Regions from separate parts of the Geodermatophilus sp. URMC 61 genome, predicted to be linked through region 2. Evidence: riboswitches for the same ligand, from Rfam matches in the RefSeq annotation. Region 2 holds a riboswitch; each other region holds the start of a gene.

Region 1 (9,760 bases), 2.1 Mb from region 2:
GATCCGGTGGCCCGGGACGTGCCGACTGGCAACAGGGCTGAGCGCCACGAGCGCCGATCAGTGAGCGACCGGCGTGCACGTCCCGAGACCACCGGTTGCCCCCCCGCTGCGGCAACAGCCAGGAGGCACACATGCACGATCCCACCGCTGGGACCCCGTTGACAGGGCCGGTGTTCGCCGGCGTGGACTGGGCCAGCGCCGACCACGCCGTCTGCGTTCTCGACGCCGCCGGGGCGGTGCTGTGGCGGCACACGGTCAGCCACAGCCGGGCCGGCCTGACCCGGCTGACCACCCGGCTGCGCGAATTTGGCGTGACCCGGGTCGGGATCGAGCGCCCGGACGGGCCGGTGGTCGAGGCGCTGCTGGCCGTGGGCCTGCCGGTGGCGGTGGTGCCGCCGCGGCAGGTGAAGAACCTGCGCTCGCGCTACCGCGGAGCAGGCAAGGACGACCGGTTCGACGCCTATCTGCTGGCCGACGCGATGCGCACCGACGGCCATCGGTTCACCGATCTGACCCGCGATACCGCCGAAACGACCGGGTTGCGGGCGCTCGTGCGCGCTCGCCAGGACCTGGTGGAAATCCGGGTGGGGCTGGTCAACCAGCTGCGGCACACCCTCGAGCTGGCCTTTCCCGGCGCGGTGGGGTTGTTCTTCGACCTGCACAGCCCGATCGCCCGAGCCTTTGTGCGCCGCTTTCCCACCGCGGCCGAGGCCGCCGTCCTCGACGAGGACGGCATGGCCGCCTGGCTGGCCGCTGAGGGCTATCCCGGGCGCACCCCGGCCGCGGTCTTCATCGACCGGCTGCGCACCGCTCCAGCCGGACTCGGCGGGGCCGAGGCCGCTGCTCGCCGGCACATCACCCTGGCGCTGCTGGCCGCCATAGACGCGATCGAGGACCAGGTCGCCGAGCTGGGCCGCCGCATCAAGGAGGCACTCGCCCTGCATCCCGATGCGCCGATCTTCACCGGCCTGCCGCGCGCCGGCCAGCTGCGCGCCGCCGCGCTGCTGGCCGAGATGGGCGACGCCCGCGGCCGCTATCCCAGCCCCGACGCCCTCGCCGCCGCGGCCGGGGTCTGCCCGGTGACCTTCGAGTCCGGCAAGCACCGCGCGGTGGGCTTCCGCTACATCGCCGACCTCAAGCTACGCCGGGCGCTGACCGACTTCGCCGATGACTCCCGCCATGCCAATCCCTGGGCCGCCGACATCTACACCCGCGCCCGGGCCCGTGGCATGCGCCACCCGCATGCCGTTCGCGTGCTGGCCCGCGCCTGGACCGGCGTCATCTGGCGCTGCTGGCAAGACCACACCGCCTACGACCCGGCCCGCCACAGCGCCCTGAACAGATACCTCAGCCAGGACGCCGCGGCGGCGGCTTGACACAGGGCAACTCAGTCCACGACCACCTCGTCGCGCACGCGCATGCGCTCGCCGACGATGCCCCCGACGGCGGTGACGAGCGAGACGGCGATGAGCAGGGTGGCAGGCACCCACGGGTCGTCGCCGATGGCGGTGGTCATGGCGGTGGCGATGAACGGCAGGAACCCGCTGAGCGCGCCGGCGACGTTGTACGCCAGGGCCACGCCGCTGTAGCGGTAGCGGGCAGGGAAGAGCTCGGCGAGGAGCGCGCCGGTCACGGCGTACGCCACCGAGAGCGCGGCGATCCCGACCGAGATGGCGAGCACGACGGCGACGGGCGAGCGCGTCGCCAGCAGCACGAAGACCGGCAGGGCCAGGACCGCGCTGGCCAGGCCGCCCCAGCAGGTCACCCGCCCCGGGCCGAGTCGGTCGGCGATCCGGCCGAACAGGACGATCACGACCATCTCGACCACGGCGGCCACGAGCGTGGCGTTCACCATGAGGCTGCGGGACAGGCCGAGGGTGTCCACGCCGTAGCTGATCGCGAACGTGGTCAGCACGTAGAACCCGCCGACGCCGAGGAACGCCGCCGCGATGGCGACGAGCAGGCGTGCCCAGGCGTAGCGGAAGACCTCGCCCGCGGGGACCTTGGCCCGGTCGTCCTCCTTCAGCAGCTCGTCGAAGACCGGCGACTCCTCCACGCGGCGGCGGATGTAGAAGGCGATGACGAGCAGGGGGAAGGCGGCGAGGAAGGGCAGGCGCCAGCCCCACGAGTCGAAGGTCTGGTCGGGCAGCAGCAGCACGAGCGCGAAGGCGCCCGACGACATCAGCGTGCCCACCGGCGAGCCGAGCTGCGGCAGGGCGGCGTAGCGGCCGCGCTGGTCCGGCGGGGCGTGCTCGACGGCCAGGGTGACCGCGCCGCCCCACTCGCCGCCGACGGCCACGCCCTGGGCGAGGCGCAGCAGCACCAGGAGGGTCGGGGCGGCGACGCCGATGGCCGCGTAGTCGGGCAGCAGGCCGATGAGCCCGGTCGCCACGCCGATCATCACCACCGTGATCAGCAGCGCGGGACGACGGCCGATGCGGTCGCCCACCGCGCCGAAGAGCACCGCCCCGACGGGGCGGGCGACGAAGCCGACGCCGAAGGTGGCGAAGGCCGCGAGCGTCCCCGCCGCGGGGTTCAGCGTGCTGAAGTAGAGCTCGCTGAAGACCAGGGCGGCGGCGGTGCCGAAGAGGAAGTAGTCGTACCACTCCAGGGCGGTGCCGACGAAGGCGGCGAAGGCGACGCGGCGGGCGTCCTGGCCGCTCACGTGCGCGGGGGCGTGCGCCGTGGGAGAGGCCGCCGCCGCTCCGGGCGACGAGCCGGTCGGGTTGCTCATGCCTGCGTTCCTCGGGTGTGGGGGAGGGGGGAGGGGTCCCGGCCCGCGAACAGGCCGGTGTCGTGCACGGGGGTCCCGGCGACCAGCGTCGCCACGACGCCGATGGCCCCGATCCGGTCGGGGTCGACGCGCAGCGGGTCGTCGTCGAGCAGCACCAGGTCGGCGTGCTTGCCGCGGGTGACGCTGCCGCGGGTCCGCTCGTCGTGGCTGGCCCACGCCTCGTCGAGGGTGTAGGCCCGCAGCGCCTGGGCGGCGCTCACCCGTTCGTCCGGGCCGATCACGGCTCCGCCGGACGACCGGCGCTCGACCATGGACTGCATGCCGAGCAACGGGGCACCGGGGGCGACGGGCCGGTCGGAGCTGCCGGGCACGCGCAGCCCGGCGTCCAGGAACGAGCGGTGCCGGTAGAGCCAATCCGCGCGCCGGGGTCCCACCGCGGCGGCCATGGTGTCGCCGACCGCGTGCAGGAAGCGAGCCTGCGGGACGGGCACCACGCCCAGCTCGGCGAAGCGCGCCAGCTGATCGGGACGGACGACGCCGGCGTGCTCGATGCGGTGGCGGACGTCGTCGCGCGGGTGCAGCCGGGCCGCCTCGGCGAACGTGTCCAGCGCCAGGTCGACGGCGTCGTCGCCGATGGCGTGCGCGGCCACCCGCCACCCGGCGCGGTGTGCGTCGATCATCCGGCGGCGCATCAGCTCCGGGTCGTCCTGGAGCACCGCCGTCCCGTGGTCGCAGAAGGGCTCGGACAGGGCGGCCGTGCGGCCGATGAGGGAGCCGTCGAGCCAGATCTTCATGGGGCCCAGCCGCAGCCGGTCGTCTCCGAAGCCGGTGCGCAACCCGAGGTCCAGCCCCACGTCGATGCCGTCGTCGGCGTGCGCCCGGAGGGGGTGCAGGGTGTCGCTGGCCACCATCAGCTCCACGCGGGTGCGCAGCAGCCCCCGGTCGCGGGCGAGGAGGTAGGCGGCGGCCTCCACCGGGGTGCGCCCGAGCAGGCCCAGCCCGATGCCGGCCTCGACGACGTGGGTCAGCCCCTCCGCGGCGTAGACCTCGCTGGCGCGACCCAGCGCCGTCGCGACGTCGTCCACCGGGTAGGGCTTGACGAGGTCGTCGACGAGTCGTTGCGCGCGTTCCTGCAGCAGTCCCGTGGGCTCGCCCGCGGCGTCCCGGACGACGATGCCTCCCTCGGGCGCGTCGGCGCGGCCGTCCAGGACGCCGCTGCGCCGCAGCACCTCGCTGCTCACGACGCTCATGTGTCCGGAGCGGTGCTTGAGCCAGACCGGTCGTCCCCCGCCGGCGCGGTCCAGCAGCCGGCGGTCGGGGTGGGCGCCGATGACCGTGTCGTCGTAGCCGGAGCCGACCACCCAGGCGTCGGCGGGCAGGCCGGCCGAGCCCCTGGTCACGGCCTCCTCGACCGCCCCCAGGGTGCCGGCCGCGGACAGGTCGATCTCGCCCAGCGACTGGCCGAACCACGCCATGTGGTTGTGCGCGTCCCCGAACCCGGGGACCACCACGGCGCCGTCCCCGTCGACGACCGTGCGGGCGGGCAGGTCCCGGACCTCCTCGTCGAGGCCCACGACGCGGCCGCCGAGGACGCCGACCACGGACGCCGTGGGGCGCGCGTCGTCGACGGTGATCACGCGCACGTCGCGCAGCAGCAGGTCGAGCACGGTCGGCCCCCTCAGGCCAGGTGGTGCAGGCGGGTCAACGGCAGGTCGGAGGCGCGGTGGACGGGGACGGGGCGCCCGTCCACGAGCACGGGGCCCGGCTCGGTCGGCACGGTCACCGCGGGCAGCGCGGCGTTGGCCACCATGTCCGCACTCGTCAGTCCGCGGCTCGCCCGGATGGCGGCGTAGCGGACACCGTCGGGGAGCGCACCGCGCGCGCGGGGGTCGGCGAGGCACTGCTCGGAGACGAACACCCGCGACAGCCGGCGGGGGGCGGCCCCCAGGCCACCGAAGTACGGGCGCACCACGCGCGGCTGGGTCAGCCGCGTGGACCCCGAGCCCGACCCCGACGTCCCCCACGCGACGAAGCCGGACTTGAGGACCAGCTCCGGTGCGGTGCCGAAGGTGGCCGGGTGCCACAGCACGACGTCCGCCAGCCGTCCGGGGGCGAGGGACCCCACCTCGTGGGCCATGCCGTGCGCGACGGCCGGGTTGACGGTGATCTTCGCCAGGTAGCGCAGCACGCGCTCGTTGTTGACGTGGTCCGGCCCGGCCTGACCGGCCAGGTGCGCCTGGACGTGGGCCAGCTGCCAGGTGCGCCGGGCGGTCTCCGCGATCCGGCCCATGCCCATCGAGTCGGAGTTCACGATGCTGATGGCGCCCAGGTCGTGCAGGGCGTTCTCGGCGGCGATGCCGTGCTCGCGCACGCGGCTGGTGGCGATCGAGACGTCGCTGTCGACCCCGCGGTGACCGCGGTGGACCGTCAGGGTCATGGGCAGCAGCTCGTCGACGGTCGCGCCGGTCAGCGGCAGCGTCGGCGTGGTCGACGAGGTCAGGACGTGCGGCTCGGTCACGACCTGCAGCAGGTCGGCGTGCCCGCCACCACCCTCGACGTGGTAGGCGTGCACGGTGCGGCCGCGGGTGGCCGACAGCGTGTCGGCCAGGGCCCCGGACTCGTTGAGCGTGTCCGTGTGCAGCGCCACGGGCAGGTCCACGTCGTCGGCCACGCCGAGGCAGGTGTCCACGATGCGCGGGGTCGCCCCCCAGTCCTCGTGGATCTTGAAGCCCCCGGATCCGGCCAGCACGGCCCGCTCGAGCAGCTCGGTGGAGGAGGTCGAGCCCCGGGCGAGGAAGGCCACGTTGAGGGGGGTGTCCCGCCAGCCCTCGATGAGCGTGTGCAGGTTCGGCGCGGGGTTCGCGCCCACGTCCCACACCCCGCCGATGCCCATGCCCACCAGGGAGGTCACCCCGGCGGCCAGCGCCGCGGGCGCGACCTCCGGGCTGGACAGGTGGACGTGCGAGTCGACGACGCCCGGCGTGGCGACGAGGCCCTCGCCGGGGATCATCGCCGTGTGCGAGTCCACCACCAGGTCGATCCCGTCGGTGGCCTCGGGGTTGCCGGCCCGGCCGATCCCGACGACGCGGGCGTCCTTGATGCCGATGCTGGTCTTGCGCACCCCGAGGAGGGGGTCGATGAGCACGACGCCCAGCACCACCATGTCCAGGGCGCTGTCCCGAGGGGCACGGTCGGTCACGAGCAGCCCGTCGCGGGCGGTCTTCCCGCAGCCGCCGAGCATCTCGTCGCCGGGCTCGGTGTCGTCCGCCTCGACGCGCACCCACAGGTCGGTGTCGCCGAGGCGCAGCAGGTCACCGGTCGTGGGTCCGTACAGGCTGGCGTAGCGGGCGCGGGAGATGCGGCTCACCGCTGACCTCCCCGGGCCACCACGGGGACGACGGAGGTGGTCCCGGGCGGGAACTCCCGGCTGATGCCGGCCGGCAGGTCCAGGCGGAAACCGCGGACCGCCTCGCGGTCGAGCTCCACGGCGGGGTTGACCTCCTCGAGCGGGAAGTGCGAGGAGATCCATACCGGGCGGTCGCCGCGGTTGGTCACCTCGACGGTGCGCCGGAGCCGTCCGGGGGCGAGGTCGACGTCGCCGTCCTGCGCGAGGACGGCGCCCGGCCCGGTCGGGTCGGCGGGGCCGAACGGCTCGGGCACGTGGACCAGGGACGAGCCGTGGGGGAAGAGTGCCTCCACCTGCAGGCTCGGCACGGTGTTCGCCACCCCGGGCAGCACCTGGTCGGCCGCCACCACGCCGCGGGCACGGGAGACGACCTCCTCGAGGGGCACCCCGTCCCAGGCCATCTCCAGGACCTCGTCGCAGACGAGGGCGATCGCCTCGGTCGCGCCGAGCCGGGCGCCCCGGGCGAGGCGCCGTCGGGCGAGCTCCGCGGCCGTGAAGAGCAGCAGGCGCTCCTGCTCGCGAGGGGTCAGGTGCACCGCGCACCTCCGGTCCGTGCGATGGACGGGTGTCGGTCAACACGGTCCACCGCGTCAGGCGGCACGACAATCACCGATGCGCAGCGGACCGCGGTGGTCGGGGCGACACCCGCCCGGTCCGCCACGCCTGAGGGCTGCGCTGTGCATCTGCGTCCGGTGCCGGCCGGGGGCGAAGACCCCCGCGACCGCGCCCGGGACGCCCGGGTGGGCGCCGCCTGTGGGGCAAGTCGCAGGGCCGGCGGGCCGGTCGGCTCAGTACAGTTGCGGGCAACGCCATCCGGAGCGGCCGAGAGACCTGGCTCGACGACGCCGCAGCAACCCCCCGCCCGGCGGACGAGGGTGCTACTGCCAGGACCGATGGAGGACACGATGACCGGCCCTGCGCCCACGTGGGCCCGCCGCCACGTCGACCTGTGCCGCACCGCCGCGGCCCTGTGTCGCTGACCGCTCGACCCTCGTCGCGGTAGCTGCCCGGCCCTCCGGCGCAGCCCGGCTGCCGTCGATCCGCCGCTTGCCGACGCCGTCCGTGGGGCACAGCCGGGTGGGCCCGCCCGCCGGCGCCACGCGCCCCGTTCCCCCCTGCTCACCCGAGGACTGCTCACCCGTGATCGATCTGCACGACGTCCGCAAGGTCTTCCCCGCCCGGGGCCGGTCCGGCGAGGTCGTCGCCGTCGACGGCGTCAGCCTGCGCGTGGAGGCCGGTGAGTTCGCCGGCGTGGTCGGCCCGAGCGGGTCGGGCAAGAGCACACTGGTGCGCCTGGTGAACCTGCTGGAGCGGCCCACGTCGGGGTCGGTCACCGTTGACGGCCGGGTGCTCACCGAGTTGCCGGACGACCAGGTGCGGCAGGCGCGCCGGTCCATCGGGATGGTGTTCCAGCACTTCGAGCTCCTGGACTCGCGGACCGCGGCCGGCAACGTCGAGCACCCGCTCGAGCTGGCCGGGGTCGGCCGGGCCGAGCGCCGCCGACGGGCCACCGAGCTGCTGGAACTGGTCGGGCTGGGGGAGCGGGCCGACGCGCACCCCGGGCAGCTCTCGGGCGGGCAGAAGCAGCGGGTGGCGATAGCCCGCGCCCTGGCCGGCCGCCCCAGGGTCCTGCTCTGCGACGAAGCCACCTCCGCCCTGGACCAGGCCAGCACCACCGGCGTGCTGGAGCTGCTGCGCAGGGTGCGGTCGGAGCTCGGCCTGACCGTGCTGCTCATCACCCACGAGATGGCCGTCGTCAAGGCCGTGTGCGACAGCGCCGTCCTCCTCGAGCGGGGGCGCGTCGTGGACAGCGGGCGCCTCTCGGAGGTCCTGACCCGCGAGCACTCGCCGCTGAGCGACGCCCTGCTGCCCGCGCCGCTCGCCGACGCCGGCGCCGGCCACGACGGGGTCCTCCTCCGGGTGACCGTCACCGACCGCACGCCCGAGGCCGTCGTCCTGCAGACCCTGGTCGGGCAGCTGGGGCTCGCGGTGGAGGTCGCCGGCGGTTCGGTGGAGACCGTCGCCGGGGGCCGCTACGGCCGGCTGCTGCTGCGGGCCACCGGCGACCTGAGCCGGCTGGACCGGGCGCTGCGCGGTCTGCGCGACGACGGCGTCCTCGTCGAGGCGGTACCCCGGGACACCAACGCGGTGGCGGCGACGGGAGCGGGCCGATGAGCGACTGGACCCGCGTCTGGCCGCAGCTGGTCGAGGCGACCGGTGAGACGCTGTACATGGTCGGGGTCTCCGCGCTGCTCACCGTGCTGCTCGGCGTCCCGCTCGGGATCCTGCTGACCGTCACCGCCCCCGGCGCGCTGACCCCGCGGCCGCTGCTCAACCGGTTCCTGGGACTGGTGGTCAACCTCGGCCGGTCGCTGCCGTTCATCATCCTGCTGTTCCTGGTCGCGCCGGTGACCCGCGGCATCGTCGGGACGACGATCGGCTCGACGGCGGCCATCGTGCCGCTGACGATCGGCGCCGTCCCCTTCCTGGCCCGCCTGGTGGAGACCAGTCTCCGGGAGGTCGCCCCCGGGAAGGTCGAGGCGGCGATGTCCATGGGCGCGCGCCGCCGGGACGTCGTCCGCACCGTGCTGCTGCCCGAGGCGCGGCCCTCGCTCATCGCCGGGATCACGGTCACCGTCGTCGCGCTCATCAGCTACTCGGCGATGGCCGGCGCCGTCGGCGGCGGCGGGCTTGGCGACTTCGCCATCCGCTTCGGCTACCAGCAGTTCCGCACCGACATCACCCTGCTGACCGTGGTCCTGCTGCTCGTCATCGTGCAGGCCCTGCAGTGGGCCGGCGACCACTGGGCGCGCCGGCTGGCGCACGTCTGACCCCGCGGTGGCCGGCCGGCCACCGTCCCCCCGCACCACCCCGAAGGAGAACCCCCGCCATGCGATCCCGTCTCGCCTCGCTCCTGGCCGCGTCCGCGGCGACCGCCCTCCTGGCCGCCTGCGGCGGCGGCGAGGCCGAGCTGTCCGCGGCCGACGAGCCGCTGCGGGTGGGCGCGTCCCCGGTGCCGCACGCCGAGATCCTGCGCTTCGTCGACGAGAACCTCGCCGCGGACGCCGGTCTGGACCTCGACATCGTCGAGTTCACCGACTACGTGCAGCCCAATGTCGCCCTCGACGACGGGTCCCTGGACGCCAACTACTTCCAGACCGTCCCGTACCTGGAGGAGCAGGAGGCCAGCGCCGGCTACGACTTCACCCCGCTGGCGCCGGTGCACATCGAGCCCCTGGGCATCTACTCGCAGTCGCTGACCGACCTCGCCGCCCTCCCCGACGGCGCGACCGTGGCGATCCCCAACGACCCCACCAACGCCGCCCGGGCGCTGCGGCTGCTGGAGGCCAACGGGCTGATCACCCTGGCCGACACCGGCGACGCGGCGCCCACGTCGCTGGACGTCCAGGACAACCCCAAGGACCTGAAGATCTCCGAGGTCGAGGCCGCGCAGGTGCCCCGGTCGCTGGCCGACGTCGACATCGCGGTGATCAACGGCAACTACGCCATCGAGGCCGACCTCGTCCCGGCCGAGGACGCCCTGGCCCTGGAGTCGGCCGAGGGCAACCCCAACGCCAACCTGCTGGTGGTGCGGACCGGGACCGAGGACGACCAGCGGA
Region 2 (9,760 bases):
CCCTGGCCTGAACCCCGCGCGCCGACCCCTACGTGACGTTGCGCCCTCCTTACCGTGCGTGCTCACGCGCATGGAACACCGCCTCCTTCCCAGGGCGGGGCGCGGTGAGAGGGGGCCGGGCATGGGCCGCAATCGGACGAGCCGGCGCTGGTCGCGCGCCGCCCTGGTCGCCACGGCTGCTGTCGCCGTGCTGCTGGCCCCGGCGACGGCGAGCGCCGACCCGGGCTCCGCGGACGAGGCCCAGCGGCTGGTCGCCGAGGCCAGCAAGCAGCTGGCCACCCTCGACGAGCAGGTGCACGAGGCCGAGCTGACCGTGGCCGCGCAGCAGCAGGCCGCGGTCGACGCCGCCACGCGGGCGTCCCAGGCCGAGGCCGTGCTCGCCGGCTACGGCCCACAGCTGGTGGCCATCGCGCAGAGCGCCGGGACGTCGCAGTCCCGGATGGCCGCGTTCCTCACCTCCGAGTCCGCGGCGGACGTGGTCCAGCAGATGACCACGCTGGACCTCATCGCCGCGCACACCGAGGGCCTGCTGGCCGAGGTCTCGGTCGCGCAGCGCACCGCCGAGCAGGCCCGGGCCGACGCCGACGCCGCCGCCGCGCAGGCGACCGCGTCCCTCGCCGAGCTGGAGCGCCAGCGGGCAGAGGTGCAGACGCGGGTCGAGACCTACGAGGCCGACTTCGCCCGCCTCTCGGCTGCCGAGCAGGCCGCCGTCACCACCTCGGTCGCGGGGCCGTCACTGGCCGCGCCGGAGACGGCGTCGGTCGTGGCCGCCGCCCCGAGCGAGGCCGTCGCGACGGTCCTGGAGACCGCGCTCGCGCAGGTCGGCGACCCCTACGTCTGGGCCGGCTCGGGCCCGGACGGCTTCGACTGCTCGGGCCTGACGAGCTTCGCCTACGCCGCTGCCGGCGTCGCCCTGCCGCACTCCAGCCGGGCGCAGGCGCAGATGGGCACCGCCGTCTCGCGCAGCGAGCTGCAGCCCGGGGACCTGGTCTTCTTCGGTTCGCCCGTCTACCACGTCGGCATCTACGTCGGGAACGGGAAGATGGTGCACGCCCGCACCTTCAGCCAGCCGGTCGCGGTGACCAGCGTGGACATGGCCGGCTACGCCGGCGCCCGCCGCATCCTTTGACAGGCGGCCCCCTGCAGGTGGGAGGCCCCCGTCCTCCCCACCCTCGCAGGCTCGGGGCGAGCCTCCCGACGGGGCCGGGTGGGGCCAGCAGGGTCCTTCCTCAGTACGGACGGCGTCCCTCGGCGAGCATCGTGACGAGGGCGGCGATCCGGCGGGCGCGGGTCTGCGGTGTGGCGGCCGTGGCCACCCGGTGGAGGACGGCGTAGCGGTTGCGGCCGTCGAGGCCGTCGAAGGCCTGCTGGGCGGCGGGCGCGGTGGCCAGGGCGGCGGCGAGGTCGTCGGGGACGGTGATCGTGGCCGGGCCGGCGTAGGCCCGCTCCCACCGGCCGTCGGCCCGGGCGGCCTCGACCGCGGCCAGCCCCGCCGGGCGCATCCGGCCGGCGGCGGTGAGCGCCTCGACGGCGGCCACGTTCTTCTGCGACCAGACACTGCGCGGCCGGCGCGGGGTGATCCGCTGCAGGTAGGAGGTGTCGTCCAGACGCTGCGACCTCCCGTCGATCCAGCCGAAGCAGAGCACCGACTCGACCAGTTCGGCATAGGTCACCGAGGGGACGCCGGAGCCCTTCCTGGCCAGCCGCACGTACAGCCCGGGCGCGGTCGCGTGCTCGGCCTCGAGCCACTCCTCCAGCGCGGCCTGGTCGGGGAAGGCCAGCACCGGCAGGTCGGTCGGCAGCGTCACGGCGGCCATCCTGGCGGCGGGCGACGTCGCGGTCCACGGTCGCCGGCGCCCGGGTGGGGCGTCCTCCGGCGGTGCAGTCGCGACGCGTCTGTGCTGTGCTGTCGCCCGTGGCCGAGAACTACATCGCCGAGTTGCCCTTCGGGTCCCCGAAGATCCACGACGAGGCCTTCGTCGCGCCGACCGCCGTCGTGGTCGGCGCCGTCACGATGGGCCCGCGGTCCAGCATCTGGTACGGCGCGGTCGCGCGTGCCGACGCCGAGGTGATCGAGATCGGCGAGGGCTCCAACATCCAGGACGTCTGCACCCTGCACTCCGATCCCGGCTTCCCGCTCGTCGTCGGCCGCGGCGTGACCGTCGGCCACCGCGTGGTCCTGCACGGCGCCCGCATCGACGACGACGTCCTGGTCGGCATGGGCAGCGTCGTCATGAACGGCGCGCACATCGGGTCCGGCTCGATCGTGGCCGCCGGCGCGGTGGTCACCCAGGGCACGCAGGTGCCGCCGGGCTCGCTCGTCGCCGGCGTCCCCGCGAAGGTCATCCGGCAGGCCACGGACGACGACCTGCAGCACATCCGCGGCAACGCCGCCAGCTACACCGACCGGCTCGACAGCGCCCGCAAGGTGCGCCCGATCGTGCGGCAGAAGCTCCCCCCGGCCGGGCAGACCGCCGGCGACGCGATGGAGTGAGCCCCGCACGAGATCTGCACACTGGCGGTCATCGGGCGCCCGACGGCCGCGACTGTGCAGATCTGGCGCCGGTCAGAGGTCGCCGAGGACGAGGACCCAGCGGTTGGTGGCCCCGTCCCGCTCGTAGCTGAACCGGTCCACCGCGGCGCGGGCGAGCAGCAGCCCCCGGCCCCGTTCGGCGTCGTCGGCGGGCGGCCGCTCCGTCCCCGTTTCGACCGGTGCACCGTCGTCCTCGAAGACCGCCCGGATCCGGTCGGGGCTGCTGGACAGCCGCAGGGACACACGCTCGGCGCCGGCAGCGGCGCCGTGCTCGGCGATGTTGGCCGCCACCTCGGCCACCGCGGTCTCGAAGCGGATCCGGTCCTGCTCGCCCACGCCGGGTTCGTCGGCCCACAGGCGGGCCAGGAGGTCGTGCACCGGCCCCAGGAGCTCGGGGCCGGCCGTGGCCTGGAGCAGGTGCTCCGCGCCGCCGCGCACGTCAGTCGCCGGCGAAGGCGCTGGCGACGTCCGGGCGGGGACGCAGCACCCGCCGGAGGTTGGTCAGGTCCAGCACGGCCTCCACCTGCGGTCCCGCCCCGGCGATGCGCAGGTCGCCGCCGGCCTGGCGAGCGGTCTTCAGCCCCGCGATGAGTGCTCCCAGCCCCGAGGAGTCCATCGACTCGGTCTCCGAGAGGTCGACGACGATCCGCGCCGTCCCCCCTGCCACCAGCTCGGCGACCAGCGACCGCAGCCGCGGGGCGGCGACCATGTTCAGCCGCCCCACCGGCCGGACCACGCCGATGCCGGTGTCGGTCGTCTCGGTCTGGAACTCGGTCATGCGGGGACCTCCGCCGGCTGCTCCTCGGGTCCGCGGTGGCGGACGGCCTTGATGATCACACTGAGGACGGCGAGGTCGAAGGCGACCCACACCAGGTTCACGGCCGTGCCCAGCGCCGACGCCTGCCCGGTTCCCATCCGGACGGTCCCGACCACCGCGGCGACCACGAGCAGCGCCATGACCACGAGCTGGGGCCGCACGAGACGCCACGGACGCCGGGCCACCGCCTGCCGCTCCTTCGGCGTGACGGCGAAGGCCAGGCTGCGGCCGAAGACGACGTTGGCCACCGCGGAGGTCACCGAGCGGATCCACACGGGGAACAGTGCGAGCGAGTACTGCTGCCCGCGCCAGCTCCGCTTCCCCCGCCCGATGAGGTAGAAGAGCAGCTGGTTGACCGCGAGGAACGGCACCAGCCGGAGGAAGAAGTCCGCCGACAGCGCCTGCACCGGCAGGATCCCGGTGGTCAGGAAGACGATCGGCGCGGCGAAGTACACGACCGCGGCGAAGCCGGACAGGTAGCTCCACATGGTGGCCCAGTACATGAGCCGCTGCGCCAGGGTCAGCCCGCGCTGCACCAGCGGGTTCTCCCGGAGCATGACCTGGACCGTGCCCTGGGCCCAGCGCAGCCGCTGGGTGAGCATGGTGCCGAGGTCCTCCGGCGCCAGGCCGAGCGCGAGGGTCTCGTGGTGGTACGCGGTGCGCCAGCCGAGCGCGTGCAGCCGCATGCAGGTCGCCATGTCCTCGGTCACCGAGATGGTGGCCATCGGCATGAGCGGCTGCGCCTCGTCGTCCCGGTCGACGTCGATCGCCCGGACCAGGGCGCGCACGGTCTCCACGGCGCCGAGCGGCGACCAGTCGCGGTGCGCCAGCCGGGCGAGCGCCGCACGGTCGAGCTCGGCCGGGCCGGCCTCCTCGGCGTCCAGCTCCGAGGACAGGGCGGCGATCTCGGCGAGGTCGCTCTCCAGCGCGGTGACGTCGGCGTCGACCAGCCGGCGGGCCGCCGCGTCGACCTGCAGCTGGAAGCGGTAGGTCACGTCGGCCAGGGCGGCGCCGGCCCGCAGGTCCGCACGGCTCCGGGCCACCGCCTCGGCGACCGCGTCGAGGGCGGCGCGCGCCTCGGTCTGCGACGGGTCCAGGCCCCTGCGCGCCCGGGCGAGCACCCGATCGGCGGTCCGGAGCGTCCGGGTCACCGCCAGCTCCACCTCGGTGACGTACCGGGAGACGCCCAGCTGCATGAGGGCCTCGCGGCGCAGCACCGCGTTCGACCCGCAGAAGAACGCGGCGTTCCAGCCGTCCTTGCCCTGCTGGATGGGGCCGTAGAACAGCGGCGCCTGGCTGCCGAACGGGTCGTCGTCGGGCACGTTGACGAACACCTGCGGGGTCTGCACCAGGGCCATCTGCGGGTCGCGGAAGTACCCCAGGGTGCGGTCGAGGATCGCCGGGTCGGGGACCTGGTCGGCGTCCAGGATGAGGACGAACTCCCCGTCGGTGGTCATGAGGGCGTTGTTGAGGTTCCCGGCCTTGGCGTGCCGCTGGCGCCCCGCCCACTCCACGGACCTGGTGATCACGCCGATGCCGGCGGCCTCGGCGCGCTCCCGGAGCTCGGGGCGTGCACCGTCGTCGAGGATCCAGGTGCGGTGCGGGTACCGGATCTGCTGCGCCGCCTCCGCCGTGGCCATGACGAGGTCGACGGGCTCGTTGTAGGTGGTGATGAAGACGTCGACCGTCGCGCCGTCCGGCGGTGGTGGGGGCCGCCGGCGCCGGCGCAGCCGCCACATCGTCAGGCCGAACAGCAGCGAGTCGACGAGGCTGTACGTCTCGGCGAGGACCAGCGGGACGGCGATCCACCAGGCCGACCAGTTGATCGACTCGAGCCACCGCCACACCACGTAGTTCACGCCGAGCGCCGCGGTGAGCAGGATGAGCAGCCGCAACCCCACCAGGCCCGGGGTCAGCGGCACCCGGGGGGAGAGCGCCGCCGCGGTCTCGCGGTCGGGCAGCTCACGGGCGGAGGAGGCGCCCGGCCCGGTCCAGGCCGTGCGGCGGTGGCGGCTCACGTTCGCGGCACCCGTCGGACGGCGACCGCCGTGACGTCGTCCAGGGGAGCGGCGGCCGAGGCCAGCGCGCGGACGGCGCGGAGCAGGTCGTCGGGCTCCGGGTGGGCCTCGAGCAGCCGGGTGACCTCGGCCAGGGCCTCGTGCGTGCCCCCGAGCACGTCGAAGAGGCCGTCGCTGAAGGAGAAGAGGGTGTCCCCCGGCTCGAGCACCACCTCGTGCTCGGTCCAGCTCTGGTCGACGTCGATGCCCAGCGGGAGGTCCTCCCCGGCCAGCCGCTCGACGCCGCCCGTCCCCCGCCGGACCAGGGACAGCCCGTGACCGGCGTCCCCGTACCGCACCCGCCCCGTCGCGGCGTCCAGTCGCGCGTGGAAGGCGGTCACGAAGGAACCGGTGCGCTGGAGGTCGGGCAGGAGGATCCGGTTGGTGGCGGTGAGGACGTCGCCCTCCGGCCGGCGCCCGTCCCGGGCTCCGGAGTCCCGCACCGTGGTCCGCAGGACCGCGCGGACGGTGGCCATGAGGATGGCGGCCCCGGCGCCCTTGCCCATCACGTCGGCGACGGACAGGACCAGGTCGCCGCCGACGAGGTCGTGGTCGAACAGGTCACCGCCGACGGCGAAGGCCGGTTGGCAGGACCCGGCGACCCGGTAACCGGGCAGCTCGGGAGGTCGCTGCGGGAGCAGTGCCTGCTGCACCTCCCGGGCGCGGTCCATCTCGACGGAGTGGGCGAGCTCCTGCTCGGTCCACCGGCCCAGCTCCTCCAGCAGCGCGACGTCCCCGGCGTCGAGCGAGCGGGGGCGGACGTCGAACAGGCACAGCGTGCCGACGGTGAGGCCCCCCGGCCCCGCGAGGGGCTGGCCGGCGTAGAAGCGGATACGTGGGGGGCCGGTCACGGCAGGGGTGGTGGCGTAGCGGACGTCGGCCAGGGCGTCGGGCACGACGTGGGTCGTCCCGAGGGCGATCGTCCGGTCGCAGAAGGACGCCTGACGCTCCGCCCGGTCCACGGGCATCCCCTGGGCGGACTTGAACCACAGGGAGTCCTCGTCCACCAGCGTGATGGTCGCGATCGGGACGTCGAACACCCGCTGTGCCAGCCGGGTGATGCGGTCGAAGCGTTCCTCCTGGCCGGTGCCCAGCAGGTGCAGCTGCTCCAGTGCCTGCAGGCGCCGGGCCTCCACCGGGTCGGTCGGCGCGGGCACCCGGACGTCCGCCGGTGCCTGCGCGGCGGTCACCGGGCCACCAGCCGGCGTCCGGCCAGGGCTGCCCGCATCGCCGCGGCGCTGGCCGGGCTGCTGGTGATCCGCCAGTCGGCCTCCTTGTCGTGGTCGAACCAGACGAACGCCGCGACGTCGGCCTGCGCGTCCAGGTAGGCGACCAGATCGGTGACCCAGGCGGCCTTGTCCCCGCCCTCCTCGGCGGAGGCGACCTCGGTGATGCTGATCGGGATCCCCGGGGCCAGCTCGCGCAGCTCCTCGAGGCTGTCGCCGAAGAGCTCGTCGGGCTCCTGCCAGCCGGAGCCGGGGGAGCCGGTGCCCCAGTTGTAGCCGTCGAGGGCGACGCGGTCGACGTACCGGGTGCCGGGCCACGTCTCGGCCATCGGCGACGACCCGGGAAACCGTACGTTCGGGTTCCACACGAACTGCACGTTGCCCGCTCCCTGGGCATCGAACACCTCCGTGACGTGCCGGAACGCCGCGACGTGGTCGGCGGCCGTGGTACCCGACACGCCCACCGCCCACGGGTACCAGTCGCCGTTCTGCTCGTGCGCGAAGCGCACCTGCACCGGCCGGCCCCAGGTCCGCAGCGCGTCGGCCCACTGCCGGAGGTACGGGTCGTGGTCCCCGGCCGCGATGGCGGCCAGGCCGAACGCCCCGCTGTCCGGGGCGTCCCAGTCCCAGGGCTCCCAGGTCACCACCGGGACGGCGCCCCGGGCCGCGACGGCGTCGAGGTCGGCGACAGGGGGTGGGGTGGTGAAGTCGGCGTAGGTCAGGACCAGCGACGGACGCTCCCCCACGGCGGCCTCGACCGCGTCCAGCTCCGCGGCGGCCCTCGCGCCTCCGGGCGTGGTGACGCCGAACGCGAGGGGCTCGGTGCGCTCCGGGCCGTCGACGACGGCGACCACGGCGGTGGCCAGGGCTCCCACGCCCATCGCGGCTGCGACGGCGACGAGCCACCACGGCCGCCCGCTCCGGACCGTCACGGGAGGCAGCGCCGGGCGACGGGGCGATCGGTGGCGCACTGCCGGGTGGTCACGTCCCCACCAGCTCCCGCACCAGCGCGCCGACGGCGTCGACCTCGATGAGGAAGCCGTCGTGCCCGTGCGGGGAGGCGATCACCCGCAGCGGGACGCCGAGGGCGTCGGCCACCTGCTGCTGGAGCGCGAGCGGGTACAGCCGGTCGGGTGTCGACGCCGGCGACGACGGTCCGTGCGGTGATCCGGGCCAGCGCCGCGTCGACCCCACCGCGGCCGCGGCCGACGTCCCAGGAGTTCATGGCCTCGGTGAGCACCACGTAGCTGCCGGCGTCGAACCGGCGGGCCAGCTCGTCGGCGTGGTGGTCGAGGTGGGAGGCGACGGCGTAGCGGCCGTCGTCCTGCACCGCGGCGAGGCGGACGCGACGACGTGGTCGCCGGCCTGGGCGACGTTGAGGATGGCCAGGGTCTCGGCCGCCTGTCCGCTGGCGACGGCGAGGGCCGCCACGCCGCCCTCCAGCGACGCCACGCGCTGCTCCAGCGCGTCCTGCGTCGGGTTCATGATCCGCGTGTAGATGTTGCCGAGCTCGGCCAGCGCGAACAGGTCGGCGGCGTGCCGGGTGTCCCGGAACTGATAGGCCGTCGTCGCGTAGATCGGCAGGGCGCGGGCACCGGTCGTGGGATCGGGGCTGGTGCCGGCGTGGATCTGGCGGGTCTCGAAGCTCCAGCTCCGGGGGTCGCTCATCCGCCGCTTCCTCTCGCTCGCGGAGGACCCGCGGCGCGCGAGAGCTCCGTCCTTGCCGGGCGGCGGGCGCCGTCCGGCCGGCTCTTCCCCTGGGAGCACCTCGGACGGAGTGCAGGTTGCCGGGCAGCCAGCCAGGTGTTCGTCACTGCCTCCCGTGAGCCGGCGTGATCCTAGGCAGGCCGCCGTCGGCCGTGGAACAGGCGTCTCAGCTGGTGGACGCCGGTACCGCGAACCAGACGGCCCGCGCCCGGGCGGCGACCTCGCCGTCCGGGCTGACGAGCGCGGAAGCCGTGGTCGACCGCCGGCCCTCCCGCTCCAGCACCCAGGCCAGCAGCACGGAGTCCGCGCCCACGGGCACCGGCCGCTGCTGCTGCGCGGTGATCGTGCCGAGCAGCAGCGGACCGGGCGGCTCGGTCCACAGCGGCATGGACGAGGGGCAGTCCAGCGCGGCCCACACCGTCTCCGGCGCCGCCGCCCCGGAGACCGCAGGCAGGTCGGCGGTCGGCCGCCACACCCCCGCCCACAGCTCGGGCCGACCGGGCAGCGGGCCGACCCGGGTGCGCAGGCCGTCGCCGACCGGCCGCTCGGGTCCGCACCCCCAGCATCGCGGGAACGGGTGGTCCGCCCACGGCGGGAGCGCCTCGACGGCGGCCGCCGCCTGCGCGACCGACGGGGGCTGAGGGATCTCGAGGTCCAACGACGACGGCTCGGCCCGGGCCAGCAGCTCGGCGTCGTCGTACAGCTCGGCCGCCCCGTCGGTCCGCACCCTCAGCGGTCGCTCCAGCGGCACCGGCCGGCGCAGCCGGACGCTCACCGTGGGTGCGTCGACGAGCGTGGCCAGCGTCCCCGCCAGCCACCCGCCGTTGGCCGTGCCTGGCGGGCCGCAGAACCGGGTGGGGACGGTGAGGGTGGACACGCCTGCAGCGTAGGAGCGGCCTGGGAGAGGCTCACCAGGTGCGTGCTCTCGTGTTCGACTCCTTCGGCGGCCCGCTGACCGTGCAGGACGTCCCCGTCCCCGACCCGGCGCCCGGCGGCGTCGTCGTCCGAGTGGGGGCCAGCGGCGTCTGCCGCAGCGACTGGCACGCCTGGCAGGGCCACGACCCGGACGTCGTCCTCCCCCACGTGCCCGGCCACGAGCTGGCCGGCACCGTCGCCGCCGTCGGGGCGGACGTCCGGCGCTGGCGGGTCGGCGACCGCGTCACCGTCCCGTTCGTCAACGCGTGCGGCCGCTGCGCCCAGTGCGCCGCCGGCGAGCACCAGGTCTGCAGCCGGCAGACCCAGCCCGGGTTCACGCACTGGGGCTCGATGGCCGAGTACGTCGCGCTCGACGCCGCCGACGTCAACCTGGTCGCGCTGCCCGACGAGCTGGACGCCACCACCGCCGCCGGCCTGGGGTGTCGGTTCGCCACCGCCTTCCGGGCGGTGGCGCAGGTCGCGCGGGTCCGGCCGGGCGAGTGGG
Region 3 (9,760 bases), 970 kb from region 2:
CGTCCACCGGCACGCTCACCCCCGAGATCGCCGCCGTGCTCGACCGCAGCAGCCCGGCCACGGTGCTCGACCGCATCGACGCGCCGACCCTGCTGGTGCAGGGCACCCAGGACTCGCTGTTCGGCCTGGGCCAGGCCGACGCCAACGCGCGCGGCATCGCCGCCGACGGCACCCCGGTGAAGGTGGTCTGGTACGCCGGCGGCCACGATGCGCAGGCCTCCGAGCGCACCACCGAGGAGCTGCGCGAGCAGGTCGCGGGCTGGTTCGACTGGCACCTGCGCGGCCGAGGCGAGGACCCCGGCACCGGCTTCGAGTTCCCCGCCCCGACCGGCGTGGCCGCGACGGTCGGGACCGTGCAGGGCGGCAACCGCACCGTGACCGCACCGGTGTACCCGGGCCTGGCCGGCAGCGAGCCCGCGCAGCGCGAGCCGATCGCCGTCGACGGTCCGCTGCAGCCGGTGGTCACGCCCGCGGGTGGGACGCCGGCCGCGATCACCGTCGTCCCGGGGCTGGGCTCGCTGGCCTCGGCGCTGGCGGGCCAGTCGTTCGAGATCCCCGGCCAGTCCGCCGCCTTCGAGAGCGAGCCGCTGGACGAGGCGGTGGAGGTCGTCGGCGCCTCGACGATCGACCTCGACGTCGCCTCGCCGGGTGGCTCGGCGACCCTGTTCGCCAAGCTCTACGACGTCGCCCCCGACGGGACGGCGACGCTGCCGGCGGGCCTGGTCGCGCCCCTGTCGCTCACCGGCCTGTCCGCCGACCCGACCGCGCCGACGCGGGTGGGCGTCACGCTGCCGGGGATCGTGCACCGCTTCGAGGCCGGGCACACGATGCGCGTGGTGGTCTCCTCGACCGACCAGGCGTTCGCGCTGCCGGCCGAGGCCGCCGTCTACTCCGTCGCGCTGGCCGAGGGCGGGGACGCCGCCGCCCTCGCCGTCCCGGAGGTCGACGGGCGCACCGACGCCGCCGGCGGCACCTCCCGCTGGTGGGTCCTGCTCGGCGTCGTCACGGCGCTGGGCCTGCTCGGCTGGCTGGCCGCGCTGCTGTGGGGACGACGGCGCCGCCGGCGGGTCTCGGTGGTCGAGCCCGACGGTGAGGAGGTGCCGCTGCGCTTCACCCGCGTCACCAAGGCCTACAAGGACGGCTTCGTCGCCGTCCGCGACCTCTCGTTCGAGGTGCGTCGCGGCCAGGTCCTCGGCCTGCTCGGCCCCAACGGCGCGGGCAAGACGACCTCGCTGCGCATGCTCATGGGACTGATCCGGCCGACCGACGGGCGGATCACCGTCTTCGGCCACGAGATCCGCCCGGGTGCGCCGGTGCTGTCCCGGCTGGGGTCGTTCGTCGAGGGCACCGGTCTGCAGCCGCACCTGTCCGGCCGCGACAACCTGCGGCTGTACTGGGCCGCCACCGGCCGCCCCGCCGAGGACGCGCACATGGAGGAGGCCATCGAGGTCGCCGGCCTCGGTGCCGCGATCGACCGGCCGGTGCGCCGCTACAGCCAGGGCATGCGCCAGCGGGTCGCGATCGCCCAGGCGATGCTGGGCCTGCCCGACCTGCTGGTCCTCGACGAGCCGACCAACGGGCTGGACCCGCCCCAGATCCACGCCATGCGCGAGGTGCTGCGCTCCTACGCCGCGACCGGCCGCACGGTGATCGTCTCCAGTCACCTGCTCAGCGAGATCGAGCAGACCTGCAGCCACGTCGTCGTCATGGCCAAGGGCCAGAAGATCGCCCAGGGCACGGTCGAGGAGATCGTCGGCACCGGCGGGTCGGTGCTGGTCGGCCTGGCCGACGACGCCGACACCGACCGGGCGGCCGCCGTCCTCACCGGGCTGCCCGGGGTGACGGTGGAGCGCACCGACGAGGGGCTGGTCGCCGACCTCGACGGCACCGGTCGGGCGCAGGCGCTGCAGGCGCTGGTGGCGGCCGGCGTGGCGGTGGACGCGTTCACGCCGCGCCGCCGGCTCGAGGACGCGTTCCTGGCACTGGTGGGGGAGTCATGAGTTCCACGGCCCAGCACGTGCAGCCGACCGGGGCGGTCGCCGGCTACCGGCCCGAGCGCACGCTGCGCCTGTCGGTCGAGCTGCGCCGGCAGTTCAAGCGCCGGCGCACCCTCGGCGTCCTGGTGCTGATGGTGGCACTGCCGCTGATCCTCATCGCCGCCCTCCAGCTGGGCGGCACCGAGGAGGCCGAGGAGAACAGCCGGATCAACCTCGTCGACGTCGCCACCGCGAGCGGGCTGAACCTCACGCTGTTCGTGCTGTTCGCGACGACGAGCTTCTTCCTCGTCGTCGTCTACGCGCTGTTCTTCGGCGACACGGTGGCCAGTGAGGCCCAGTGGGGGTCGCTGCGCTACACGCTGGCCACCCCGGTGCCGCGGATGCGGCTGCTCCGGCAGAAGTGGCTGGCCGCGCTGGTGCTGTCGGTGGGCGCGCTGGTCACCCTGGTGCTCACCGCGCTGCTCGCCGGCGGCATCGCGTTCGGCTTCGGCGCCGTCCAGACACCGGTCGGCGTCACGCTGGGCCAGGGGGAGGGGCTGCTGCGGCTGGCCGGGATGGTCGGCTACCTCGCCGTCCACCTGCTGGTCGTCGGCACGCTGGCGTTCTGGTTCTCCACCGTGACCGACGCGCCGCTGGCCGCGGTCGGCGGGGCGGTGTTCACGATGTTCGTCTTCGCGATCCTCGACCAGGTCGAGCAGCTGGGTGCCATCCGCGACTTCTTCCCGACCGCGGAGGAGTTCGCCTGGACCGACCTGCTGCAGACCCCCGTCGACTCCGGCGACATGTTCCGCGGCGTCGTCCAGTCACTGGTCTACGCGGTGGTGTTCACGGCGCTCGGGTTCCGGCACTTCTCCCGCCGCGACGTCACCTCCTGAGGTGCTGGAGTGCCACGGCGGGCGGAGCACGGCCTGCTGCGGCAGCCGGGCCGCGGTCTCGTAGTAGGGCCCCACGTCGGGCGCGAAGCCGTCGGGACTGGTCAGGGTGTGCACCGTGACCCGGGGACGTGGCACGGCGACCCCCGCTACAGCGACGCGCGGACGGCCTGGGCCCAGCCCTCGCCCATGGGTGCGTCGGTCACCGTCACGTTGGGGACGGCGGCCAGCAGGTCCGCCATCCCGTCGACGGTGGCCCCGTTCGCGGTGATCCACAGCCGGTCGACCGCCGGCGCCATCTCCAGGTCGCTGACGCTGTCGCCGATGGCCACCGCGTCGGCCGGGGTCAGCCCGCGCCGCTCGAGGTCCCAGGCGATCGCCGCGCCCTTGGAGATGCCGCGCGGCATCAGGTGGTAGACCCGCGGCGGCAGGGCCTCGGGCACCAGCGTCATCCGCGACGTCGACAGGATGGCGCCGTTGTCCTTGAGCGTCAGCCAGCCCACACCACGCTCCGCCAGCTCGGCGTCCACGGCCAGCGGGTCGACCCGGCCCCGCAGCAGGGCGTCGGTGACGTGGGTGGCGTGCCAGGGCGCGTGCCACTCCAGCCGCCCGGCGTGGCGGGCCAGCAGGTCCTCGACGACGCCGAGCTCGGCCATCACCTCCATCGGCGTCCGGCCGGCGTACTCCTCGGGCAGCGCGCCCGTCAGCCGGTGCACGCCACGGCCGCCGTCCCAGCTGACCACCGCGCCCAACTCGGCGATGGCGCCGTCGGCGGCGAAGATCCGCGCGGCCTCCACCACCTGCTCGAACGTGCGCCCACTCACCAGCACCAGGGCCACGCCAGCGCGGTGCAGGTCGTGCAGCGCGCCGGCCGGGTCGTCGGTCAGGTCGCGGGCCGCGGTGTGCCAGAACGAGCCCCGCGGGCCGACCATCGTGCCGTCGAGGTCGGTGTAGACGACGCGCGTGCTCACCTGCCCATCCTGGCCCGGGCCGCGGCGAGGCCGGCCACGTGGGTAGAGTCGCGGGCGTTCCACTCATCCAGAGGGGCAGAGGGACACGGCCCGACGAAGCCCCGGCAACCGCCGTCCTGCGCGTCCGCGCGGCGGAAGGTGCCAATTCCGTCCCGCGCGGCTCGACGGCCCGACGCGGGGAAGATGAGGAGGTAGTCGTCGCATGACCCTGACCGCTCCCGGTTCTCGCCAGGCCGACTCCAGTGCGGGCGGCCCCGTCCCGCCGTCCCCGGCCCGCGGGCTGGTCTGCCGCAACTGCGGCGCCACCTTCGGCCTGATCGCCGAGCACGCCTGCGCCGAGTGCTTCGGTCCGCTGGAGGTCGACTACGACCCCGACCTGCTCAAGGCGGTCACCCGCGAGCAGATCGAGGCCGGACCGCAGAACATCTGGCGCTACGCCGCGCTGCTGCCGGTGGGCCAGGACCCGGCCGACCGCGTCACCCTCGACCCGGGCATGACCCCGCTCGTGCGCGCCGACCGGCTGGCCGCCGAGCTGGGCCTCACGGGCGGGCTGTGGGTCAAGGACGACTCGGCCAACCCCACGCACTCCTTCAAGGACCGCGTGGTGAGCCTGGCCGCCACCGCCGCCAAGAGGCTGGGCTACGGCAAGATCGCCGCCGCCTCGACCGGCAACCTGGCCAACTCGGTGGCCGCGCACGCCGCCCGCGTCGGCCTGCCCTCCTTCGTCTTCATCCCGTCGGACCTCGAGCCGGGCAAGGTCGTGCAGTCGGCGGTCTACGGGCAGACGCTGGTCGCCGTCGACGGCTCCTACGACGACGTCAACCGGCTGACCAGCGAGCTCGCCGAGACCGACGAGTTCGAGGACACCGCCTTCGTCAACCAGAACGTGCGGCCCTACTACGCCGAGGGCTCCAAGACGATGGGCTACGAGATCGCCGAGCAGCTCGGGTGGCGGATCCCGGCGCAGGTCGTCATCCCGATGGCGTCGGGCTCGCTGCTCACCAAGGTGGACAAGGCGTTCCGCGAGCTGACCGCGGCTGGCATCGTCGAGGCCACCGAGTGGACGATCTTCGGCGCCCAGTCCGCCGGCTGCGACCCGATCGCCACCGCCTTCGACAACGGCTGGGACGTCGTCAAGCCGGTCAGGCCGACCGGCATCGCCAAGTCGCTGAACATCGGCAACCCGGCCGACGGCCCCTACGCCCTCGACGCGATCCGGCGCACCGGCGGTGCCGTCGGCCGGGTGCACGACGCCCAGATCGTGCAGGGCATCCGCGACCTGGCCCGCACCACCGGCGTCTTCGCCGAGACGGCGGGCGGCGTCACCACCGCGGTGCTGCGCCAGCTCGTCGAGGACGGCCGGCTGGACCCGGCCAAGGAGACCGTCATCCTCAACACCGGCGAGGGGCTGAAGACCCTCGACCCGCTGGAGCCGGTCGTCGGGCCGACCCACCGGGTGTCGCCGTCCCTGTCCTCGGTCCGGGCTGCGGGGCTCATCGGCTGACCCGTGGGGTGCGGCGCGATCCCGGGTTCCGGGGGCGTCGTCCTCCGATCCGGTGTGCCGCGCGCGTGAGTCTGGTCTCACCTGGCGTTTTGTGCTGTACGTTCTCCCGCGGTTCGGTTCCACGTTCGTGTTTCGACGGGCGGAAGAGCTCGACCCGGCCTCCCTGGTCGGTGGGGGGTCGTCCGCAGGCACGAAACGTGGGAGCGCACGTGGCACAGGGCACCGTGAAGTGGTTCAACGCTGAGAAGGGCTTCGGCTTCATCGCCGTCGACGGCGGCCAGGACGTCTTCGTCCACTACTCGGCCATCCAGATGGACGGCTACAAGAGCCTCGACGAGGGCCAGCGGGTCACCTTCGAGGTCGTCCAGGGCGAGAAGGGTCCGCAGGCCGACGCCGTCCGCGTCGCCTGAGCTCGCGAAGGCGAGCATCCGGCACAGCGCCGAGAACCACCCAGCACGCTCATCGAGGCCCGGGTCCCCGACAGGGGAGCCGGGCCTCGGTGCTGTGTCGTCCTGTCGTCCTCCGGACGACGACCGCGGTCCGGTGCCGTCCCCCTGGCGCGCGGAGCCCACCGTCGCCCCGCACCGGGAGGCCTTCGGCCCCCGCGCCGCGAGCCGACACCGCACCGCGGGCCAGGGGGTGGTCCCACGCTCGTGACCGCGGGAGGCTGCCCCCGCGAGCGCCGGACGGCGCCAGGGGACGAGGGGGTGGCCATGTCACGCGTCGCGATCGTCACGGGCGGTGCATCCGGGATCGGACGGGCCCTGGGGACGGCGCTGGTGCGGCGCGGCGACCTCGTCGTCCTCGCCGACGTCGATGGGGACGCGGCGGCCCAGGTCGCGGATCAGCTGCGCGCCGCGGGGCCGGGTACGGCCACGGCTGCCGCCGTCGACGTACGCGACGCCGACGCGGTCGCCGCCCTCGTCACCGGCACCGCGGAGCGGCACGGCCGGCTCGACCTGCTGTTCAACAACGCCGGGATCGGGATCGGCGGGCCGGCGGAGGAGCTTGCCCTGGCGCACTGGGACCGGACCCTCGACGTCAACCTCCGCGGCGTGGTGCACGGGGTGCACGCCGCCTACCCCCTGATGGTGCGCCAGGGGCACGGCCACATCGTCAACACCGCGTCGCTGGCCGGTCTCCTGCCTTCACCCGGGTCCGCTCCGTACGCGACGACGAAGTGGGCGGTGGTCGGGCTGTCGTTGAGCCTGCGGGCCGAGGGTGCGCCACGGGGGGTCCGGGTGAGCGTGGTCTGCCCCGGCGGGGTGGACACGCCGATCCTGGACAAGGGGATGCCCGCCGACCTGCCGCGGGTGCCGAGCCTCGAGGGGGTCGACACCCGGGCCCTCATCACCCGGTTCAGCGGTGGGCGGCTCTACAGCGCCGATGCCCTGGCCGACGACGTCCTCCGCGGGATGGACCGCAACCGAGCGGTCATCGTGGCGCCGCGTCAGGCGCGGGTGATGTGGCGGCTGATGCGCCTGTCCCCGTCGCTGGTGCTCCGGGTGTGGGCCGCCATGGCGGCCCGCGGTCCCGGGGGCTCCGGGACCGTGCGGGCGCCGGCACCCGCGCCGACCGCCGAGGTCTCCCGGGAGCCCGCCTCCCGCTGAGACCCCGGGAACAGCAGTCCGATCGACCGGCGTTCTTGCACTCGGCAGGGTCGAGTGCCAGACTCCTGATTGGCACTCGACAGTGCCGAGTGCCAATCAGGTCGGAACGGTGAGGCACTGGTGCGCGGGACGACGGAGTGCCCGCGCCGCCGGTGTCGTCCGTCGCGGGCGCCGGTCCCGGCCGTGTAGCGATCCATGCATGGAGGACATCACCACATGGCCAAGATGATCGCCTTCGAGGAAGAGGCGCGCCGCGGCCTCGAGCGGGGCATGAACACCCTCGCCGACGCCGTCAAGGTGACCCTCGGCCCGAAGGGCCGCAACGTCGTCCTCGAGAAGAAGTGGGGTGCCCCCACCATCACCAACGATGGTGTGAGCATCGCCAAGGAGATCGAGCTCGAGGACCCGTGGGAGAAGATCGGCGCCGAGCTCGTCAAGGAGGTCGCGAAGAAGACCGACGACGTCGCGGGTGACGGCACCACCACCGCCACCGTGCTCGCCCAGGCGCTCGTCCGCGAGGGTCTGCGCAACGTCGCCGCCGGCGCCAACCCGATGGCCCTGAAGAAGGGCATCGAGAAGGCCGTCGAGTCGGTCACCGAGTACCTCCTCTCGACCGCCAAGGACGTCGAGACCAAGGAGCAGATCGCCGCCACCGCGTCGATCTCCGCCGCCGACACCGCCATCGGTGAGCTCATCGCCGAGGCGATGGACAAGGTCGGCAAGGAAGGCGTCATCACCGTCGAGGAGAGCAACACCTTCGGCCTCGAGCTCGAGCTCACCGAGGGCATGCGCTTCGACAAGGGCTACATCTCGCCCTACTTCGTCACCGACGCCGAGCGCATGGAGGCCGTCCTCGACGACCCGTACGTGCTCGTCGTCAACTCCAAGATCAGCTCGGTCAAGGACCTGCTCCCGCTGCTGGAGAAGGTCATGCAGTCGGGCAAGCCGCTGGCCATCATCGCCGAGGACGTCGAGGGCGAGGCCCTGGCGACCCTGGTGGTCAACAAGATCCGCGGCACCTTCAAGTCGGTCGCCGTCAAGGCCCCCGGCTTCGGTGACCGCCGCAAGGCCATGCTCGCCGACATCGCCATCCTCACCGGTGGCCAGGTCATCAGCGAGGAGGTCGGCCTCAAGCTCGACACCGCCGACGTCTCCCTGCTGGGCCGCGCCCGCAAGGTCGTCGTCACCAAGGACGAGACGACGATCGTCGAGGGCGCCGGTGACAGCGACCAGATCGCCGGCCGGGTGAACCAGATCCGCGCCGAGATCGAGAAGTCGGACTCCGACTACGACCGCGAGAAGCTGCAGGAGCGCCTGGCCAAGCTGGCCGGTGGCGTCGCCGTCATCAAGGCCGGCGCCGCGACCGAGGTCGAGCTCAAGGAGCGCAAGCACCGCATCGAGGACGCCGTCCGCAACGCGAAGGCCGCCGTCGAGGAGGGCATCGTCGCCGGTGGTGGCGTCGCCCTGGCGCAGGCTACCGCCGTCGCGTTCGACAAGCTCGAGCTCGAGGGTGACGAGGCCACCGGTGCCAACATCGTGCGCGTCGCGCTCGAGGCGCCGCTGAAGCAGATCGCCGTCAACGCCGGCCTCGAGGGTGGCGTCGTCGCGGAGAAGGTCCGCAACTCCGACACCGGCTGGGGCCTCAACGCCGCCTCCGGCGAGTACGTGGACCTGGTCGCCAGCGGGATCATCGACCCCGCCAAGGTGACCCGCTCGGCGCTGCAGAACGCCGCGTCCATCGCGGGCCTGTTCCTCACCACCGAGGCCGTCGTCGCCGACAAGCCGGAGAAGGCCCCCGCGGCCGCCGGCGCCGGTGCCGGCGACATGGGCGGCATGGACTTCTGAGAAAGGACCCCGCTGCAGTCCGTCACCGTTCGCAAGCTCACGGCGGGGCCCTGCAGCGGGGCCGTTCCAGTCCGTCACCTGCAGGGGCGGTCCCGCACTCGCGGGGCCGCCCCTGTCGGCGTTCTGCGGCCGATCCCGCCGGGTGGGGCCTCAGGGCTCCGGGGCGAAGCAGCAGAACTCGTTGCCCTCGGGGTCGGCGAGCACGTCCCAGCCGATCTCGGCGTCGCGGGCGCGGATCAGCGTCGCGCCGGCCGCCAGCAGGGCCGTGGTGTCCCCGACGACGTCCAGGTGCACCCGGTTCTTGACGGTCTTGGGCTCGGGCACGGGGTTGACCCAGATCAGCGGACCCGCGCCGGTGGGGTCCTCGATCGGCACCGGCCACGCCGGGTCGCGCGGCTCGGTCGAGGGACGGCGGACGTAGCCCAGGGCGGCGCACCACCAGTCGGCGGTCGCCTGGTGGTCACGGGCGTCGAGGCAGAGGTCCTTGAAGCGGGCGGGCGCATCGGGCACGCCCGCCACTCCAGCACACCGCCGCGGGCGTCAGTCCTGGCGTCCGTCGCCCAGCAGCCAGCCGCAGGGCTCGGCCAGCGCCTCGGCCTCCTGCGGGCCCCACGAGCCCGGCGCGTAGCGGTGCACCCGCGGTGGTCGCTGCTGCAGCGGGGCGAACGCCCGCCACGCGTGCGCCAGGCCCTCGCTGCTGGTGAACAGCGACCGGTCGCCGACGAGCACGTCGTGCAGCAGGGACACGTAGGGCGGCAGCGGCGTCCCCCCGGGGACGTCGGCCAGCTGCAGAGTGGCCGTCGCCGTGGCGAGGGAGAGGTCGGGGCCGGGCTCCTTGGCGACGACCTGCAGGTCCACCGCGCCCGATCCCGACAGCGACAGGGACAGCACGTTGCCGTGGCCGGGGACGTCGGTGACCGGCCCGTCGGGACGGCGCAGCAGCAGGCTCACCCGCTGCTCG

Evidence for each region. Region 2 has a riboswitch for S-adenosylmethionine ahead of ACU610_RS18670 (PLP-dependent transferase). Riboswitches for the same ligand answer to the same signal wherever they lie in the genome.
Region 1: another riboswitch for S-adenosylmethionine. It lies ahead of ACU610_RS08520 (putative leader peptide); the one in region 2 lies ahead of ACU610_RS18670 (PLP-dependent transferase).
Region 3: another riboswitch for S-adenosylmethionine. It lies ahead of thrC (threonine synthase); the one in region 2 lies ahead of ACU610_RS18670 (PLP-dependent transferase).

What each region holds. Positions count from the first base shown of each region.
Region 1 is NZ_JBRFHZ010000002.1:1,843,825-1,853,584, reverse strand. Features, by position in the region: gene ACU610_RS08545 (IS110 family transposase) at 132-1,376, shown strand; gene ACU610_RS08540 (MFS transporter) at 1,388-2,734, opposite strand; gene ACU610_RS08535 (amidohydrolase) at 2,731-4,401, opposite strand; gene ACU610_RS08530 (urease subunit alpha) at 4,413-6,101, opposite strand; gene ureA (urease subunit gamma) at 6,098-6,676, opposite strand; SAM riboswitch class I at 6,947-7,040, shown strand; gene ACU610_RS08520 (putative leader peptide) at 7,034-7,120, shown strand; gene ACU610_RS08515 (methionine ABC transporter ATP-binding protein) at 7,281-8,315, shown strand; gene ACU610_RS08510 (methionine ABC transporter permease) at 8,312-8,971, shown strand; gene ACU610_RS08505 (MetQ/NlpA family ABC transporter substrate-binding protein) at 9,031-9,760, shown strand, end outside.
Region 2 is NZ_JBRFHZ010000002.1:3,983,631-3,993,390, reverse strand. Features, by position in the region: gene ACU610_RS18710 (C40 family peptidase) at 122-1,129, shown strand; gene ACU610_RS18705 (YdeI/OmpD-associated family protein) at 1,230-1,808, opposite strand; gene ACU610_RS18700 (gamma carbonic anhydrase family protein) at 1,916-2,494, shown strand; gene ACU610_RS18695 (ATP-binding protein) at 2,567-2,971, opposite strand; gene ACU610_RS18690 (STAS domain-containing protein) at 2,973-3,311, opposite strand; gene ACU610_RS18685 (glycosyltransferase family 2 protein) at 3,308-5,368, opposite strand; gene ACU610_RS18680 (PP2C family protein-serine/threonine phosphatase) at 5,365-6,597, opposite strand; gene ACU610_RS18675 (glycoside hydrolase family 26 protein) at 6,594-7,565, opposite strand; gene ACU610_RS18670 (PLP-dependent transferase) at 7,855-8,301, opposite strand; SAM riboswitch class IV at 8,345-8,461, opposite strand; gene ACU610_RS18665 (hypothetical protein) at 8,507-9,217, opposite strand; gene ACU610_RS18660 (zinc-dependent alcohol dehydrogenase family protein) at 9,256-9,760, shown strand, end outside.
Region 3 is NZ_JBRFHZ010000002.1:4,954,861-4,964,620, forward strand. Features, by position in the region: gene ACU610_RS23190 (alpha/beta fold hydrolase) at 1-2,000, shown strand, start outside; gene ACU610_RS23195 (ABC transporter permease) at 1,997-2,872, shown strand; gene ACU610_RS23200 (HAD family hydrolase) at 3,019-3,840, opposite strand; SAM riboswitch class I at 3,901-4,030, shown strand; gene thrC (threonine synthase) at 4,043-5,344, shown strand; gene ACU610_RS23210 (cold-shock protein) at 5,554-5,754, shown strand; gene ACU610_RS23215 (SDR family NAD(P)-dependent oxidoreductase) at 6,058-6,954, shown strand; gene groL (chaperonin GroEL) at 7,171-8,799, shown strand; gene ACU610_RS23225 (VOC family protein) at 8,950-9,309, opposite strand; gene ACU610_RS23230 (glucose-6-phosphate dehydrogenase) at 9,340-9,760, opposite strand, start outside.